One region of the Achromobacter animicus genome, then DNA from elsewhere that is predicted to be linked to it. Evidence: predicted binding sites of a transcription regulator. Region 1 holds the regulator's gene; the other holds the start of a gene.
What was found. Region 1 encodes HrcA, which represses chaperone genes, less so after heat shock. Its sites were predicted from a motif close to TTAGCACTCNNNNNNNNNGAGTGCTAA; they were not measured.
Positions count from the first base shown of each region.

Region 2: rpoH (RNA polymerase sigma factor RpoH) is a predicted target of HrcA. The motif match lies at 6,372-6,398, and genes of this name have one in related genera.

Region 1 is NZ_JAYGJK010000001.1:1,196,710-1,204,342, reverse strand. It holds gene hemH (ferrochelatase) at 1-669, opposite strand, end outside; gene hrcA (heat-inducible transcriptional repressor HrcA) at 715-1,719, opposite strand; gene AB3147_RS05375 (NAD kinase) at 1,861-2,760, shown strand; gene recN (DNA repair protein RecN) at 2,774-4,435, shown strand; gene fur (ferric iron uptake transcriptional regulator) at 4,572-4,991, opposite strand; gene AB3147_RS05360 (outer membrane protein assembly factor BamE) at 5,146-5,682, shown strand; gene dapB (4-hydroxy-tetrahydrodipicolinate reductase) at 5,699-6,490, shown strand; gene murB (UDP-N-acetylmuramate dehydrogenase) at 6,616-7,633, opposite strand, start outside.
Region 2 is NZ_JAYGJK010000001.1:229,496-237,128, reverse strand. It holds gene coxB (cytochrome c oxidase subunit II) at 1-22, opposite strand, end outside; gene AB3147_RS01065 (NUDIX hydrolase) at 311-1,123, shown strand; gene AB3147_RS01060 (cation:proton antiporter) at 1,217-4,048, opposite strand; gene cpdA (3',5'-cyclic-AMP phosphodiesterase) at 4,246-5,085, shown strand; gene rpoH (RNA polymerase sigma factor RpoH) at 5,444-6,328, opposite strand; gene AB3147_RS01045 (hypothetical protein) at 6,469-7,158, opposite strand; gene fghA (S-formylglutathione hydrolase) at 7,256-7,633, opposite strand, start outside.

The sequences.
Region 1 (7,633 bases):
CAGCTTCTGCGGCTTGCCGTGTTCGCTCCAGTACCGCTCGATGCGCGCGGCGAGCGGGTCCAGGTAGGCGGGGTCGTCGTGAAACCGCTTGATGAAGCGCATTTCCGGCTGATCGCGCAGCTTGCCCATGTAGCGGGTAACCGCGTCGACGACGGTGGCGGTGGTGCTGGCGGCGTACTGCGGATACAGCGGCACGGTCAGGATGCGCTCGCAGCCCTGCTTGCGCAGGTTGGAGATGGCGTGCGGGATGGAGGGATTGCCATAGCGCATGCCCAGCTCGACTGCGGCATCCACCCCGGCCGCCTGCAGGGCGGCGCGCACGCCGTCGGTCTGCCGCTGGCTGTAGACCATCAGGGGCGAGCCTTCCTTCATCCAGATTCCGCCATAGCGGGGCTCGAGCCGCTTGGGGCGGCGCACGAGCACGATGCCGTGCAGGATGGGCTTCCAGAGGTAGCGCGGGATCTCGATGACGCGGGGGTCGGACAGGAATTCGCCCAGGTACTTGCGGATGTCCTTGGCCGTCGGCGTGTCGGGCGTCCCCAGATTCACCAGCAGTACGCCGACCTTGCCGGGCACGCGCGGCGGCGGATCTTCGTTGAAGGGGTCTTCTTGCTCGGGTTCAGGAAGGTAGCGCTCAGGCCAGAGATACTTGAACAGGCGAAGAAACACAAAAACTCCCCTTCCTCCGCAAGGAGGATGTAGCTTTGAATGGAACTACTGGTTGTGGCTGAGGGCGTTGGACAGCAGGCGCGCCGTGATGTCCACGATGGGTATGACGCGCTCGTAGGCCATGCGGGTCGGACCGATGACGCCCAGCGTGCCCACCACCTTGCCATCCACGCCATACGGCGCGGTGATGACGGAAACGTCTTCCAGGGGCACCAGTTGCGAATCGCCACCGATGTAGATCTGCACGCCCTGCGCCCGGCTGGAGACATCCAGCAACTGCAGCAGGTCGGTCTTTTTCTCGAACAACGAAAACATCTTGCGCAACCGGTCCATGTCGGACGCGATGTCGGTCACGTCCAGCAGCTTGCGCTCGCCGGAAATGACCACGGCGTCGCCGTCCTCGGCGGCTTCGGCGCTGGCCTCGACGGCGGCCTGCATGAGGCGCGAGATGTCTTCGCGCAACTGGGCCAGCTCGGTCGAGAGCGTCTGGCGCACGGCATTGAACGATTTGCCGGCGAAGTGCATGTTGAAGAAGTTGCCGGCCTCCAGCAGTTCGGATTCAGCGTAATCCCGCTGGACGAAGAGAATGCGGTTCTGGACGTCGCCATCGGGCGTCACGATGATCAACAGGACGCGCTTGTCGGACAGGCGGATGAATTCGATCTGACGAAACACCTGGGCCCGCTTGGGCGTGAGCACCACGCCCGCGAATTGCGTCAGATTCGACAGCAACGCGGCGGCCGCATTGACGGCGCGGGTGGGTTCGGCGGCAGAGAGCATTTCGCCCATGTTGTGCGGCTGAAGCTGGTACGACTGTACCGACAGCAGCGAATCGACGAACATGCGGTATCCGCGCGGCGTGGGTACACGGCCGGCGGAAGTATGCGGACTATGGATCAACCCCAGCTCTTCCAGGTCCGCCATGACGTTGCGGATGGTGGCTGGGGACAAGTCGAAGACTTTAGATAGCGTCCGCGAGCCGACTGGCTGCCCATCGGCGATGTAGCGTTCTATCAACGCTTTCAGTAATGCGCGTGCGCGGTCATCCATAGCGGCTATTTTAGGGAATCTTTTTCGGTTGGGGCGATTTTTGTCCCGCAACCCGATATACGGCCCCATATAATCGGCTAATTGGCCCATTCTGGGTACATTCAGCTTTACGGTTTTGCCCCTTTTCATTTGTACGCAGCCATGCACTTTCCCACCGTCGCCCTGATCGGCAGATACCAGGACACCGGCCTGGACACACCGCTGAGAGCCCTTGCGCACGCGCTGACGCAAGCGGGCCGGCAAGTGTTGATCGACGCGGACACGGCGCGCAATACCGGGCTGACCGAATATCCCATCGCCACGCTCGAGGAAATCGGCAAGACCGCCTCGCTGGCCGTGGTCATGGGCGGCGACGGCACCGTGCTGGGCGCCAGCCGCCATCTCGCGCCGTATGGCATGCCGCTGGTCGGCATCAACCACGGGCGCCTGGGCTTCATCACCGACATCGCCTTGCAGGACGCGCACGCAGCGCTTGCCCGGGTGCTCGAGGGCAGCTTCCAGATCGAAGACCGCATGCTGCTCGAAGGCAGCGTGTGGCGCGGCGATCAAAAGATGTACTCCGCCTCGGCGCTGAACGACGTGGTCCTGAACCGTGCGGGACGCGGCGGCATGATCGAGGTCCGGGTCGAATTGGACGGCGCCTTCATGTATACGCAGCGTGCCGACGGCCTGATCATCGCCACGCCCACCGGGTCCACCGCCTATGCGCTGTCGGCCAACGGCCCCATTCTGCATCCGGGCATGAACGCCATGGTGCTGGTGCCGGTGGCGCCGCAAACGCTGTCGAACCGCCCCATCGTCATCCCGGACACCGGTGTGCTCAACATGACGCTCACTGCCATGGGCCGCGTCGAAGTCGGCGCCAGTGTGCATTTCGACATGCAGACCTGGTCCGACCTGCAACCGGGCGACCGCATCGTCGTGCAGCGCGCGCCCTACACCATCCGATTCGTGCATCCCGAAGGCTATAGCTTCTTCTCCACCCTGCGCCGCAAGCTGCACTGGAACCTGATGCCCGAAGCCTCCGACAACGTAGAGTAGTTAGCGCCCCCACATGCTGCGCACCCTGCACATCCGCGACTTCGTCATCGTCGAACAGACCGAAATCCATTTCGGTCCCGGCTTTACCGTCTTTTCCGGCGAAACCGGCGCCGGCAAATCCATCCTGGTCGATGCGCTGGCCCTGACCCTTGGCGAGCGCGGCGACGCCAGCATGCTGCGCGAAGGCGCGACCCGCGCTGACATCACCGCCGTCTTCGACACCCCCAAGGCCCTGCATGCGTGGCTGGCCGAACGCGAGATCGACGCCGACGACGAACTCTCGCTGCGGCGTGTCATCGATGCGCAAGGCCGCAGCCGCGCTTACATCAACGGCACACCGGCCACCGTGGCGCAGCTGCGCGAACTCGGCGACAGCCTGGTCGACATCCACGGCCAGCACGCGCACCAAAGTCTGATGCGTCCCGATGCCCAGCGCGACCTGCTGGACGCGCACGGCGGCCATGGCGATCTGCGTCAGGCGGTCGGCCAGGCATGGAAGCAATGGCGCGCACTGGCGCGCCAATTGGAATCCGCTGAAAAAGACGCGGAAAGCCTCGCGACGGAACGCGAAAGCCTGCAATGGCGGGTCAACGAACTCGACCAGCTCAACCTCGGGCCGGACGAATGGGAAGCCCTGCAATCCGAGCACACGCGCCTGTCGCATTCGCAATCGCTGCTGGACGGGGCTTCGCAGATCCTTGAAACGCTGGACGGCGAAGGCGACTCCGCGCATCACCGGGTGACGGCTGCAAACCAGCGTCTGCAGCAGATGCTGCGGCACGATCCGGGCCTGAAGGGCGTCCATGACGAACTGGAATCAGCCCGCATCGCCATCAGCGAAGCCGTGTCCGACCTGAACAACTATGTCAGCCGGGTCGAACTTGATCCGAAGCGGCTTGCGGACGTGGAAGCGCGTCTTGGGCTGGTGTTCGAGACCGCCCGCAAGTTCCGCACCGAACCCGACGCGTTGTGCGAATTGCGGGAATCCCTGCATGCGGAGCTGGCGGCCCTGCAGGCCGCCGGCGACATCGACGCGCTGCGCGCCCAGGCGGCCGCGGCGCAGGCGCAATACGACGCAGTCGCCGCCAAGCTGTCGACCGCGCGCCGCAAGGTTGCCAAGGATCTGGGCAAGCAGGTCACCCAGGCCATGCAGACGCTCGCAATGCAGGGCGGCCGCTTCGAACCGGCGCTTGCGCCGTCCGCACCCTCCGCGCACGGCAGCGAACAGGTCGAATTTCTGGTCGCCGGCCACGCCGGCACCACCCCGCGGCCACTGGCCAAGGTCGCTTCGGGCGGCGAACTGTCCCGCATCTCGCTTGCGCTATCGGTTATCGCCAGCCGCGCGGCGCGCGTCCCCACGCTGATCTTCGACGAAGTCGACAGCGGCGTGGGCGGCGCTGTCGCCGAATCCGTCGGCAAGCTGCTGCGCGAGCTGGGTGAACGCCATCAGGTGCTGTGCGTCACCCACCTGCCCCAGGTTGCTGCCTGCGCCAACAACCAGTTCCTGGTCAGCAAGGCCGAATCGCGCGGCACCACGCGCTCCAGCATCGAACCGCTGGACGCCCCGGCCCGCGTCGAGGAAATCGCGCGCATGCTGGGCGGCATGAAGCTCACCGCCACCACCCGGGAACACGCGCGCGAAATGCTGGAAGGCTTCGGGCAGACTGCGCCCTGAGTCTGACCCCGCGTGGGGGCATCCCTCGACCGACGCGCACGCAATGGCCAAATGCAAAAAGCCCCTTCACATCGAAGGGGCTTTGTTTTTCACCTAAGCAGCCGGACGGACCGGCCGCTAGCCTACCGACTTTGGCTTACCGGCCCTTGAGGCAGCTACCGCAGATGCCGTACAGCACCATCGCGTGGCTTTCCAGTGCGAAGGCGTTGTCCTTGGCGATCTTCTGCTGGCGCTTTTCGATCTCGGGATCCGAGAACTCGACAACCTTGCCGCAATTGGTGCAGATCAAGTGGTCGTGGTGGTCGCCGTCGTTCAATTCGAAAACGGCCTTGCCGCTGTCGAATTGGCTGCGCGCCAGGATGCCGGCCTGCTCGAACTGGGTCAGCACGCGATAGACGGTAGCCAGGCCGATTTCGACGTTTTCGCCGATGAGGGCGCGGTAGACGTCTTCGGCGCTCAGGTGCCGTTCACCCGATTTGCGGAAAATATCAAGAATCTTCAGGCGAGGAAAAGTCGCCTTCAAACCCATGTTTTTCAGTTCGCTTTGGTCGCTCATGGTGTAATCGCTCTCCGTCCGCGTTGGCATGGGCAAGGACTGGGGTCACCGCAAGCCGGCTCGCCGAATTCATGCCGCCTCGCGGAACTATCCTGATGAAACCTTTATGATAACGGTTTTGCTTGCTTCCAAATAATAGGGGCGCGTAGTGTCCATGTTTGCACGTATTCCCTCCCGCTCTCTGAAGACCGGTTTGGCCGTCGCCGCCCTGGCCGTCGCCTTGGCGGGCTGCACCTCAAACAAATGGGGCTTCCCTTACAAAGCTCCGGTCCAGCAGGGTAACTGGATCACGCAGGAACAGGTCGCACTGCTCCAGCCCGGCATGACCCGCGAACAAGTCCGCTTCGCGCTCGGCAGCCCCACGCTCACCAGCGTGCTGCACGCCAACCGCTGGGACTACCCGTATTACTTCAAGCCCGGGTACGGCAACTCGCAAGAGCGCAAGTTCACCGTCTGGTTTGAAAACGACCGCCTCGTGCGCTGGGAAGGCGACAAGCAGCCTGATCTGCAGCCCTACCAGATCAACACGCCGGATGCCGTTGCCGACGAAAAGGCCGACAAGCGTCTGAATCGGGACGAAGAGCGTATCAAGCAAGAGCAGGACGAACAGAAGCGCGACGCCGATGCGCCCGTCAGCCCGCTCAACCAATACCCAGGCCAGCCGGGCAACGCGCCCGAGCCGCTGCTTTAAACCGAAGGACTTTTTTATGCGTATTGCTATCGCCGGCGCCAACGGCCGCATGGGCCAGATGCTGATCGAGGCCATTCTGAAGGCCGACGGCCTGGAGCTGGCTGTTGCGCTGGACGTTCCGGGCTCCGCTTTGCTGGGCCGCGATGCCGGCGCCCAGTTGGGCAAGCAGACGGGCGTGGCCATCACGGATGACCTGGACGCCCTTGCCGGCGCCGATTGCCTGATCGACTTCACCCGCCCGGAAGGCACGCTCAAGCACCTGGAAGCCTGCGTCAAGCACGGCGTGAAGGCCGTCATCGGCACCACCGGTTTTGACGACAATGGCCGCGCCGCAATCGAAGTCGCTGCGCAAAAGACCGCCATCGTGTTCGCCCCCAACATGAGCGTGGGCGTCAACGCCACGCTCAAGCTGCTGGACATGGCGGCCCGCATCCTGAACGCCGGCTATGACGTCGAAGTGTTCGAAGCGCACCACCGCAACAAGGTCGACGCGCCTTCGGGCACGGCGCTGAAGATGGGCGAAACGATTGCGTCCGCCTGGGACGTTGCCCTGCCCGACGTCGCCACCTGGAGCCGCCACGGCGACACCGGCGTGCGCAAACCCGGCACCATCGGCTTTTCGGTGCTGCGCGGCGGCGACATCGTCGGCGATCACACCGTGTCGTTCTGCGGCATCGGCGAGCGCATCGAAATCACGCACCGCTCGTCCAGCCGGGCCACCTACGCGGAAGGCGCGCTGCGCGCGGCGCGCTTCCTCGACGGCAAGAGCAACGGTCTGTACGACATGCAGTCGGTGCTGGGCCTCTGATCCGGTTCACGGCGCTAAAAATAAAGGACCCCTCGGGGTCCTTTTTTCATGCCGTGTTCTTGCCGTTGTTTTGGCGCGGCCGGCTAAGCGCGGCCGGCTAGGCGCGGCCAGCCAGGTCCGGCCGGTCACACCACGACGGGTTCCGGCTCCAGCCGCACGCCATAACGGTCAGCCACGGCGTCTTGCACCGCTCGCGCCAGGCCCATGATGTCCTCGGCCGTGGCGCCGCCTCGATTGATCAGCACGAGCGCCTGCCGGTCATGCACACCCGCCGCGCCCAACGCCTTGCCCTTCCAGCCGCATTGATCGATCAGCCAGCCGGCGGCCAGCTTGTAGCGGCCATCGGGCTGCGGATACGACACCAGGCCGGGAAAACGCGCCGCCAGCGCTTCACGCTGCGCAGCCGGCACGATCGGATTCTTGAAGAAGCTGCCCGCATTACCAGTGACGGCGGGGTCCGGCAGCTTGGCTCGCCGGATCTCGCAAACCGCCTCGAACACGTCGCGCGCGCTGGGCGCTCCGTCCGCCAGCCGCGCATGACGTTGCAGATCGGGATATTCCAGCACGGGCCGCCAGGGGCGCGGCAAAGCAAAACGCACGCTTACGATGATCCAGCGGCCAGGTTCATCATGTTTGAACGTGCTGTCGCGGTATGAAAACCTGCACTGTGCCGCCCGCATTTCCACGAAGCGTGCCTCGCGCACATCCCAGGCCGTCAGACTGTGGAACCGCTCCTGCAGCTCGACGCCGTAAGCGCCGATGTTCTGCACCGGCGAGGCGCCGACGGTACCGGGGATCAACGCCAGATTCTCCAGGCCGTCCCATCCCTGCGCCACGCAGGCCGCTACGAATCCGTGCCAGCTTTCGCCGCCCGCGGCTTCGACGATCCATGCGTCCGGCCGCGCCTCCAGCAGACGCACGCCTTCGAACGCGACGCGCGCGACCACGCCCGGCACACGCTCGGGCAACACCACATTGCTGCCGCCGCCCAACACCAGCAGCGAGGGCGCCGCTTGCGCGAGCGCCGACAAGGCCGGCAATTGCGCCGGATCGCGCAGCGCGACGAAGGCGTCGGCCCGGGACGCGAGTCCCAGCGTATTCAGACGAGTAAGGTCCTGCACGGCCGGAGACAACGAATCGGAC
Region 2 (7,633 bases), 970 kb from region 1:
GTATCCCTCTCCACTTCTTCATGCTTACCTCGAAATACGGCGCGAAGGCCCATTTGCTGGTGGCGGAAGTCACCGGAATACGGGCAACACGCAATTATTAGATGGCAGGGCGATGCAGGGAGATAGAGCGGCCCTGTCGTTCCCTCTCGAAATCACAAAGAAACTGGCGGATTATAGCGGACGCGCAAACAGATGTAATTTAGTGCTCTTGAATTCATGCGGCCCGCCCCCATGTGCGCTCGCCCCTTGACTACGGGCCGTAAACCGGGTGGCTTAAAATCGCCAGCAACCTCATCTCCTTGGCGCCACGATGCAAAAGCAGTTGCCCGATTTGTATGCCGCCCTGTGCGCCCGCGCGCAGGAGCCCGCCCCAGAAGGCGCGCGCGCTTTATATATAGCGGGGCGCCGCTGCGGCTGGGCCACGCACGCAGCCTGCGATGCGCTGCGCGATGCACCGGAAACGCACGCGGACGACACGGCGCTGCGCATCGGCGAAGGCCTTGCCCCCGGCAATGCGCTCGACGCCGTGCTGGAACAGGCCGCGGAACTGTTGCGCCAAGCCAACTGCCTGCGCGGCTGGCGCGATGAATTGCTGGACGTTCTGGATGGCGACGAGCCGCTGGGCGTCATCGAACGCGCCGCCGTGCGGCCGCTCGGTCTGTTGACCAAGGCCGTGCATCTCAATGCGTGGACGCCCGACGGCAAGCTGTGGGTCGCCCGGCGCTCGCTCAGCAAGTCGACCGATCCCGGTATGTGGGACACGCTGGTCGGCGGACTGGCAGGAAGGGGCGAGGATCTGGAACTGGCGCTGGTGCGCGAATGCGGCGAAGAAGCCGGCCTGGACGAACCCGACCTCGCGCGCCGCACGCCGCTGCGCACGATTTTGCGCATCCACCGCCGGCTGCCCGAGGGCTATCAGGTGGAAGATGTGCTGACCAGCACGTGCATCCTTGCTCCGGACGCGCGGCCCGCCAACCGTGATGGCGAGGTCATGGAAATCGCCACCGTCGACGTCGCGACGGCCTTGCACCATATCGCCGAAGGCGAGTTCACGCTGGAAGCGGCCCTGGTGCTGGTCGAAGACATCATGCGGCGCCAGGCCGCCGGCGACATCAAGATCTGAATCGTTGGATCGGGCCACGCCCACGGGGCGGGCCCAGTCACCCTCAAATGAAACTGCCGGCACGCGCGCGGTGGCGCGCCCGGCAGAGTGCGGCTAGCGGGACGCTGGTTCCGGCGTTCCCAGCACGGGGCCGCTGGGCGCAGCGGCGCCCGGCGCATCGGCGCCCGGGGCGTTCGCGTCCGGGGCATTGGCGTCCGGCGCGCTGGCAACGGGTGCATTGGCAACCGGGGCCTTGACACCAGGGGCACCGGCGTCCGACGCATTGGCGCCCGGAATCTCTCCGCCGTCAGCCGGCTCGCCGCGCAGTTCACGCGCCGCCCGCAGGTCCTCGCCTTCCGGCGGACCGCCTGCGCCGGCCGCTTCCGCCGCTTCGGCCGCCTGCGCGGAGCTAGGCCCCGCCACCGGCGCGGGCGTGGCCGCCGCCGCCGCGGAAGCCTGCGAAAACTGCTTCCAGACTTCAATCGCCCGCAGACGCTGCTTGGCCACGACCTGAATGCGATCGCGCAGGTTTTCGTCGCGGGCCAGCAGCGCATGGAAATCGCGCGAAGACAGCATCAGCAGCTTGCTGTACCCCAGCGATGTCACGTCCGGCGTCAGTTGCTCTTCGCCTAGCAAGCCCAGTTCGCCAAAGAATTCGCCGCTGCCCAGTTCGATCATGGTGTTGTCGGGCAGATGGACCGCGACCGCGCCCGACGCTACAAAGCACATCTCCTCGCCGTGCCGCCCTTTAGTCAACACCCGCTGGTCGGGCAGGGCCAGGCGCGGCTTGAGCAGCTTGCTGATGGCGCGCAGGGAGTCGGGCGACAGGCCTTCAAAAAGCGGCACGCGCTTGATGAGTTCGGCCGCACTCATTTCGATGTCCAGCGGGGGATGCTTGTCGATGTGCGCCCAGCGGCTTTTCAGTTGCTCGGTCAGGTCGGCATAGACCTCGCCGCTGATCAGGAACTGCTCAAGCATGTCGCGGTAGCGGATGCGTTCAAGCTCGCGCGCCACGCGGCCCAAGTAACTCTCCTGCAGCCATTGGGCGTACGACGGATATTGCAGGTTCAGCGCCTGCATCGCGTTCTCGATCAGGTCCAGGCGGCGCTGATGCAGCGACACGATGCGCTGCGTGGCCTCTTCGCCCAGCAGCGGCGTGATCTGCTCACGAGCAAAGCCGATCAGGCGCTGCGCGACCGACCGCTTGCTCATCAGGTTGGCAAAGCGCTGGCCGAGCTCGCGCGCCAGCCATCCCTGGAATCCGAATACGTAATGCAGCCGCAGCGCCAGCCGGAAGCCCGTCGAATAGCGGACGTCGGCAGCAATAGCGCGCTCAAAGCCCTCCACGCCGCCCAGCCGGATGGCGTCTTCCAGCCGCTCGGCCCGCGCCAGCAGCGTTTCCGCCATGCGCCAGTCCACGATCTGCGCCTTCAGGATGTCGAAGAACATTTCCTCTTCGCGCTGCGCCACGATCGCCAAGCCCACGGCCACGCGCTGCTCGTCGGTCATCTGGCTGACCCGGCCGTCGTGCACGCTGGCCAGGCTGGCGTCGAACACCGCACGGATGCGGTCACGCACTTCGTTGCCGATATGCTCGGCCTTGGCCACTTCCTCGGTCTTGCCCTGCAGGTCTTCCAGCGCCACGGCCAGCACCTGGTTGCGGATGGTGCGCTCGACGGGCGACAACTGGTTCAGCCCCAGCATCCGGATCAGCGGCCGCAGGCTGATGCCGTTGACGAACAAGGTCATCAGCACGAAGCCCGTCGTCGCCACGGCAATGAACTGGCGCGCCTCTTCGGGCACGCCGGTCTGTTCGGTCACCGCCAGCGCCAGCGCCAGCGACACGGCGCCGCGCAGGCCGCCCCACAGCATCACCACCTTGTACGGATTGCTGACCTTGGTGCCCAGCCGCGTCAGTCCCAAAAGCGGCAGCAGCCCGAACACCACAATCGCACGCGCCACCAGCGTCACCACGAACACCACGCCCACCAGCACCAGTTCCTGCCAATCGGCCGCCGCCATCAGCTTGGGGATCAGCATCGCCGCAAACAGGAAGATGAGGGAGTTGGCCCAGAAGCCAAACTGCTCCCACGCGCTGGACAGATGCTCGAAGGTGGTCGGCGACATGCGCGTGCGGCCGGTGGAGCCCACCACCAGGCCCGCGATCACCGTGGCCACCACGCCCGAGACGTTCAGGTAATGCTCGGAGATGAAGAAGGACAGGTAGGCCAGCGTCAGGGTCAGCGTGATCTCGGCGGTAGGAAAGCCGCGCAGCCAGGCAAACAGGAAGCAGGCCAGACGCCCCATCGCAAAGCCGGCCACGCCGCCGCCGATGAAGTGCACGATGAAGTCGTTGAAGATGCCGCTGACGGACAATTCGCCCTTGCCGCTCAACACCGCCAGCAGCACCGAATACAGCGCGATGGACGCCGCATCGTTGAACAGGCTCTCGCCCTCGACCAGCGTCGTCAGTCGCTTGGGCGCGCCCACTTCGCGAAAGATGCCGACCACCGCCACCGGGTCGGTCGTGGCCACGATGGCGCCGAGCAGCAGGCACACCACCAATCCATAGGGCGAGATGGCGTCCAGTGTCACGCCGACCACAACCGTGCAGACAACCACCGCCACGATGGCCATCATCAGGATCGGACCGATGTCGTCCATCAGACGCCGCACGTTCATCGACAGCGCCGTCTCAAAGAGCAGCACCGGCAGGAACACCATCAGGAAGGTCTCTGACGAGATCTCGAAGCGCTCCAGCGAATCGAGAAAGTCGCCGATCCAGGCCGGCGCCCAGCCGTGCACGTGAATCACGATCCCCAGCAGACAGCCAACGATGGCGAGCAGCACCGAATAGGGCAGCTTGACGCGGCCGGCCAGAGGCGGCATGAAGCAGACCAGCGTGAGCAGGCCCGCAAGACCAAATACAAGAAAACCAACATCCATGGGTAGCGCCGCGTCCCGATCGTAGTGCGTGTGGAAAGTTCCACAAGAATAGCGGCTTTTTTCCGGCGCTCGCGGTCGGGACGTGACGGGAATCGTGGAGAATGCACGTTTCGTTACCCCAATGGACGCTTGCGAAACGTGCCGCGCCATGTTTTTTGGGTAATGTGGCATCACGCGAACTTTTGCAGGAGCGGCACGTGGCACGCATCCACACCTTGACCCGGCGCCACGACGCGCCCGCGATGCTCGTCCAGTTGACCGATAGCCATCTGTTCGGCGAGCCCGAAACGTCGATGCTGGGCGTCAATACCGACGCGAGCCTGCGCGCCGTGCTGCGCCAGATCGAGGCCGATGGCAAACATCCCGACCTGCTGCTCGCCACCGGCGACCTGTCGCAGGATGGCGAGGCCGCGGGCTACCAGCGCTTTGCGCGTATCCTGTCCGAATCGGCCGCGCTGGATCGTGCAACGATCCGTTGCCTGCCGGGCAATCACGATCAACCGTCCGTCCTGCGCCAGGAATTGTCCGACTGGTCGATGCCGGTGACGGACGTGGGCGCATGGCGCGTCGTCACGCTGGACACGACGGTGCCCGGCTCGAACGCCGGCCATCTGTGCAACAGTGAACTCGACATGCTGGAAGCGGCGCTGGCCCAGGCGCCCAACCGCCACACGCTGGTGGCGATGCACCACAACCCGATGCAGATCGACAGCCACTGGCATGACTCGATGATGATCGACAACCCGCAGGCGCTCTTCAAACTGCTTGCACGGTTTCCGCAGGTGCGCGTGCTGCTGTGGGGCCATGTGCACCACGAGTTCGACCGCCGCCGCCACAACCTGCGCATGCTGGCCACGCCGTCCACATGCTTTCAGTTCAGCATCCGCGACGGCAAGCACATCGTCGACAACATGGCGCCGGGCTACCGGTGGATCAAGCTTTATCAGGATGGATCGATGGCGACCGGCGTGCGCCGCGTGCAGGACGCGCTGTGGCACTCCGCGCTGCAACCGCCAGACAGCGCGCGCGCGGCTTGATCTGTCCGAGGACGGCGTCGAAACAGGCGCCGTTTTTTATGGGCGCTGCGTTCCGAGCGCGCATAAAAAACGGGGCACCGATATGCTAGGTGCCCCGTAAGCATCCGTCTCATAGGGGAGGGGAAAGAGGAGAAGCCGAGACGGATGACAAGACTGCTAACCGAAGTTCGCGGTCTACATGAAGTTAGGCGGCGCCTTCCTCATTAAGTTTCTGCGAACGCAGAAAATTTGCCCCCGAATTTGTATCAATTTATTGGCCGTCCCATTGTCATCGGCCGGCTGTTGAACGCGGCGCGCAATGTCAGACGCCAAAGAAAAAGGCCGCAATGTGCGGCCTTTGTTATGCGCGGGACAGCAATCACGAGGCGAGGTTGCCGCGCATCTTCTTGAGCGCCGCCGCTTCGATCTGGCGAATGCGTTCGGCCGACACGCCGAACTCTTGCGCAAGCTCGTGCAGGGTGGCGCCGCCGTCGTCCTGCAGCCAGCGGGCTTCGACGATGCGGCGCGAGCGCGGATCCAGCGCTTCAAGCGCGGTGGTCAGGCCGGCGCTTTGCAGGTGATCGCGCGCAGCGCGCTCCAGCACGCGCGTGGGTTCCTGGCGGCCTTCGTCGGACAGGTAGGCGATCGGCGCGTAGCTGTCGTCGTCGTCGTCCTGGTTTTCCAGCGACATGTCGCGGCCGGACATGCGGACTTCCATTTCGCTCACGTCTTCGTTGCGCACGTTCAGCTCGCGAGCGATGTGGTCGACCTGTTCGGGATCCAGGGTCTGGCCGTCGGGACGCATGCTGCGCAGATTGAAGAACAGTTTGCGCTGCGCCTTGGTCGTGGCCACCTTGACCAGCCGCCAGTTGCGGATGATGTATTCGTGGATTTCGGCCTTGATCCAGTGAACCGCGAAGGACACCAGGCGCACGCCGCGCTCGGGGTCGAAACGCTTGACGGCCTTCATGAGGCCGACGTTGCCTTCCTGGATGAGGTCGGCGTGGGGCAGGCCGTAACCCAGATACTGACGGGCCACGGACACCACAAGACGCAGGTGCGAAAGAATCAGCTCACGGGCGGCGCCCAGATCTTCCTGGTCGCGCAGGCGGCGGCCGAGTTCCGTTTCGCGATCCGCGGACAACACCGGCAGGCGGTTGACCGCGGAAATATAAGCGTCGATCGTACCGAGAGCGCCCGGATTGGCGATGGCCAACGCCAGAGCGTTGCCGGAGGCGGTCAACGAGGTACTGGGTTGCTTCATAGCGGGGGTCTCCGGATGGCGAGAAAACGACATGAATTCGATGTTAGCACTCAAGTAATAGGAGTGCTAATTCGACTGTTGCGACGCGTCAAAGTTTCAATTCCGTGACGCGTCCCCGTTTATTCGGGAGCCGGGGCGGTTCACCACCCGAGGCGCTTCAGCCCTTCGGCGGTGGCTTCGCCGTCCGGACGGATGAAGAGCGCGCCGCGCGGGTCCATGAAGACCTGGTAACGGGCCCCGTCGAACAGGGGCATGTAGGCGCCGCTGCCAAATTGGACATCGACAAAGGGGAACCAGTTCGGAAAACTTTTCTTTAAGGATCCGAGGTCCGGCGCGGGCCAGTCGTCCAGGGGATGCACCGAGCGCGTGGCCGTCGCTTCGCGGGCGGCATCGCTGTAGCGGCCCGACAGGCGCTCCAGCCGATACAGGGGCGGCACGCCGGCCATGAGTGCCGGCAGTTTCCAGCGCACGACCCGGGCGTCGATCTGCCACTGGTCGCCGTAAAGTACATATTGCTTGTCGCCGATGCCCGGCGCATTGGCATTGACCTGGAACTGCCCCTCGGCCTGTTGGCGGATGTCGATGCGGGCGACCGGCTGGTCGGTAGTCAGGCGAACGAACTGCACCAGCGACAGCGCGAGCAGGCCCGATACGCATCCCAGGCAAACCAGCAGCAGGCCGCACGCCCGGCGCACCGGCCGGAACTGGAACATGCGGCGTCCGCGTTCGTCGCGGGGACCACCCCTGCCCAGCAGCATGACGATGCCGGGCAACAGGACGATGACGGCGCCCAGCAGGATCCAGGCGAAGGGAGCAATTCCGTTGATCAAATCAGGCGTTCCTATTCAAGCCGCCGCGTCGTACAGCGCGGCGGGCGCAGGAAGCCGCCACCCGCCGCGGCAGGCTTCCCAGTATAGAAGCGCGTCTTCAGGCGTCCGGTTTTCCAAGCCGTTCGACGTGAAACCGGATGTGATCCTCGATGAACGTCGAGATGAAGTAATAGCCGTGGTCGTAGCCGGCCTGGCGGCGCAGGGTGAGCGGCTGTCCGGCGGCGGCGCAGGCCGCCTCGAATACCTCGGGATACAACTGTTCAGCCAGAAACTGGTCGGCTTCGCCCTGGTCGATTAGGATGCCGCCGGGGAAGGGCTGCTGCAGTCCGCGCATCAGGGCGGACGCGTCGTAGGCCGCCCAGTCTTCGGTTTGCGCGCCCAGGTAGGCGCCGAACGCCTTCTTGCCCCACGGGCATTGGCTGGGCGCCGCGATCGGTGCAAACGCCGAGACCGAACCGAACTTGCCGGGATTGCG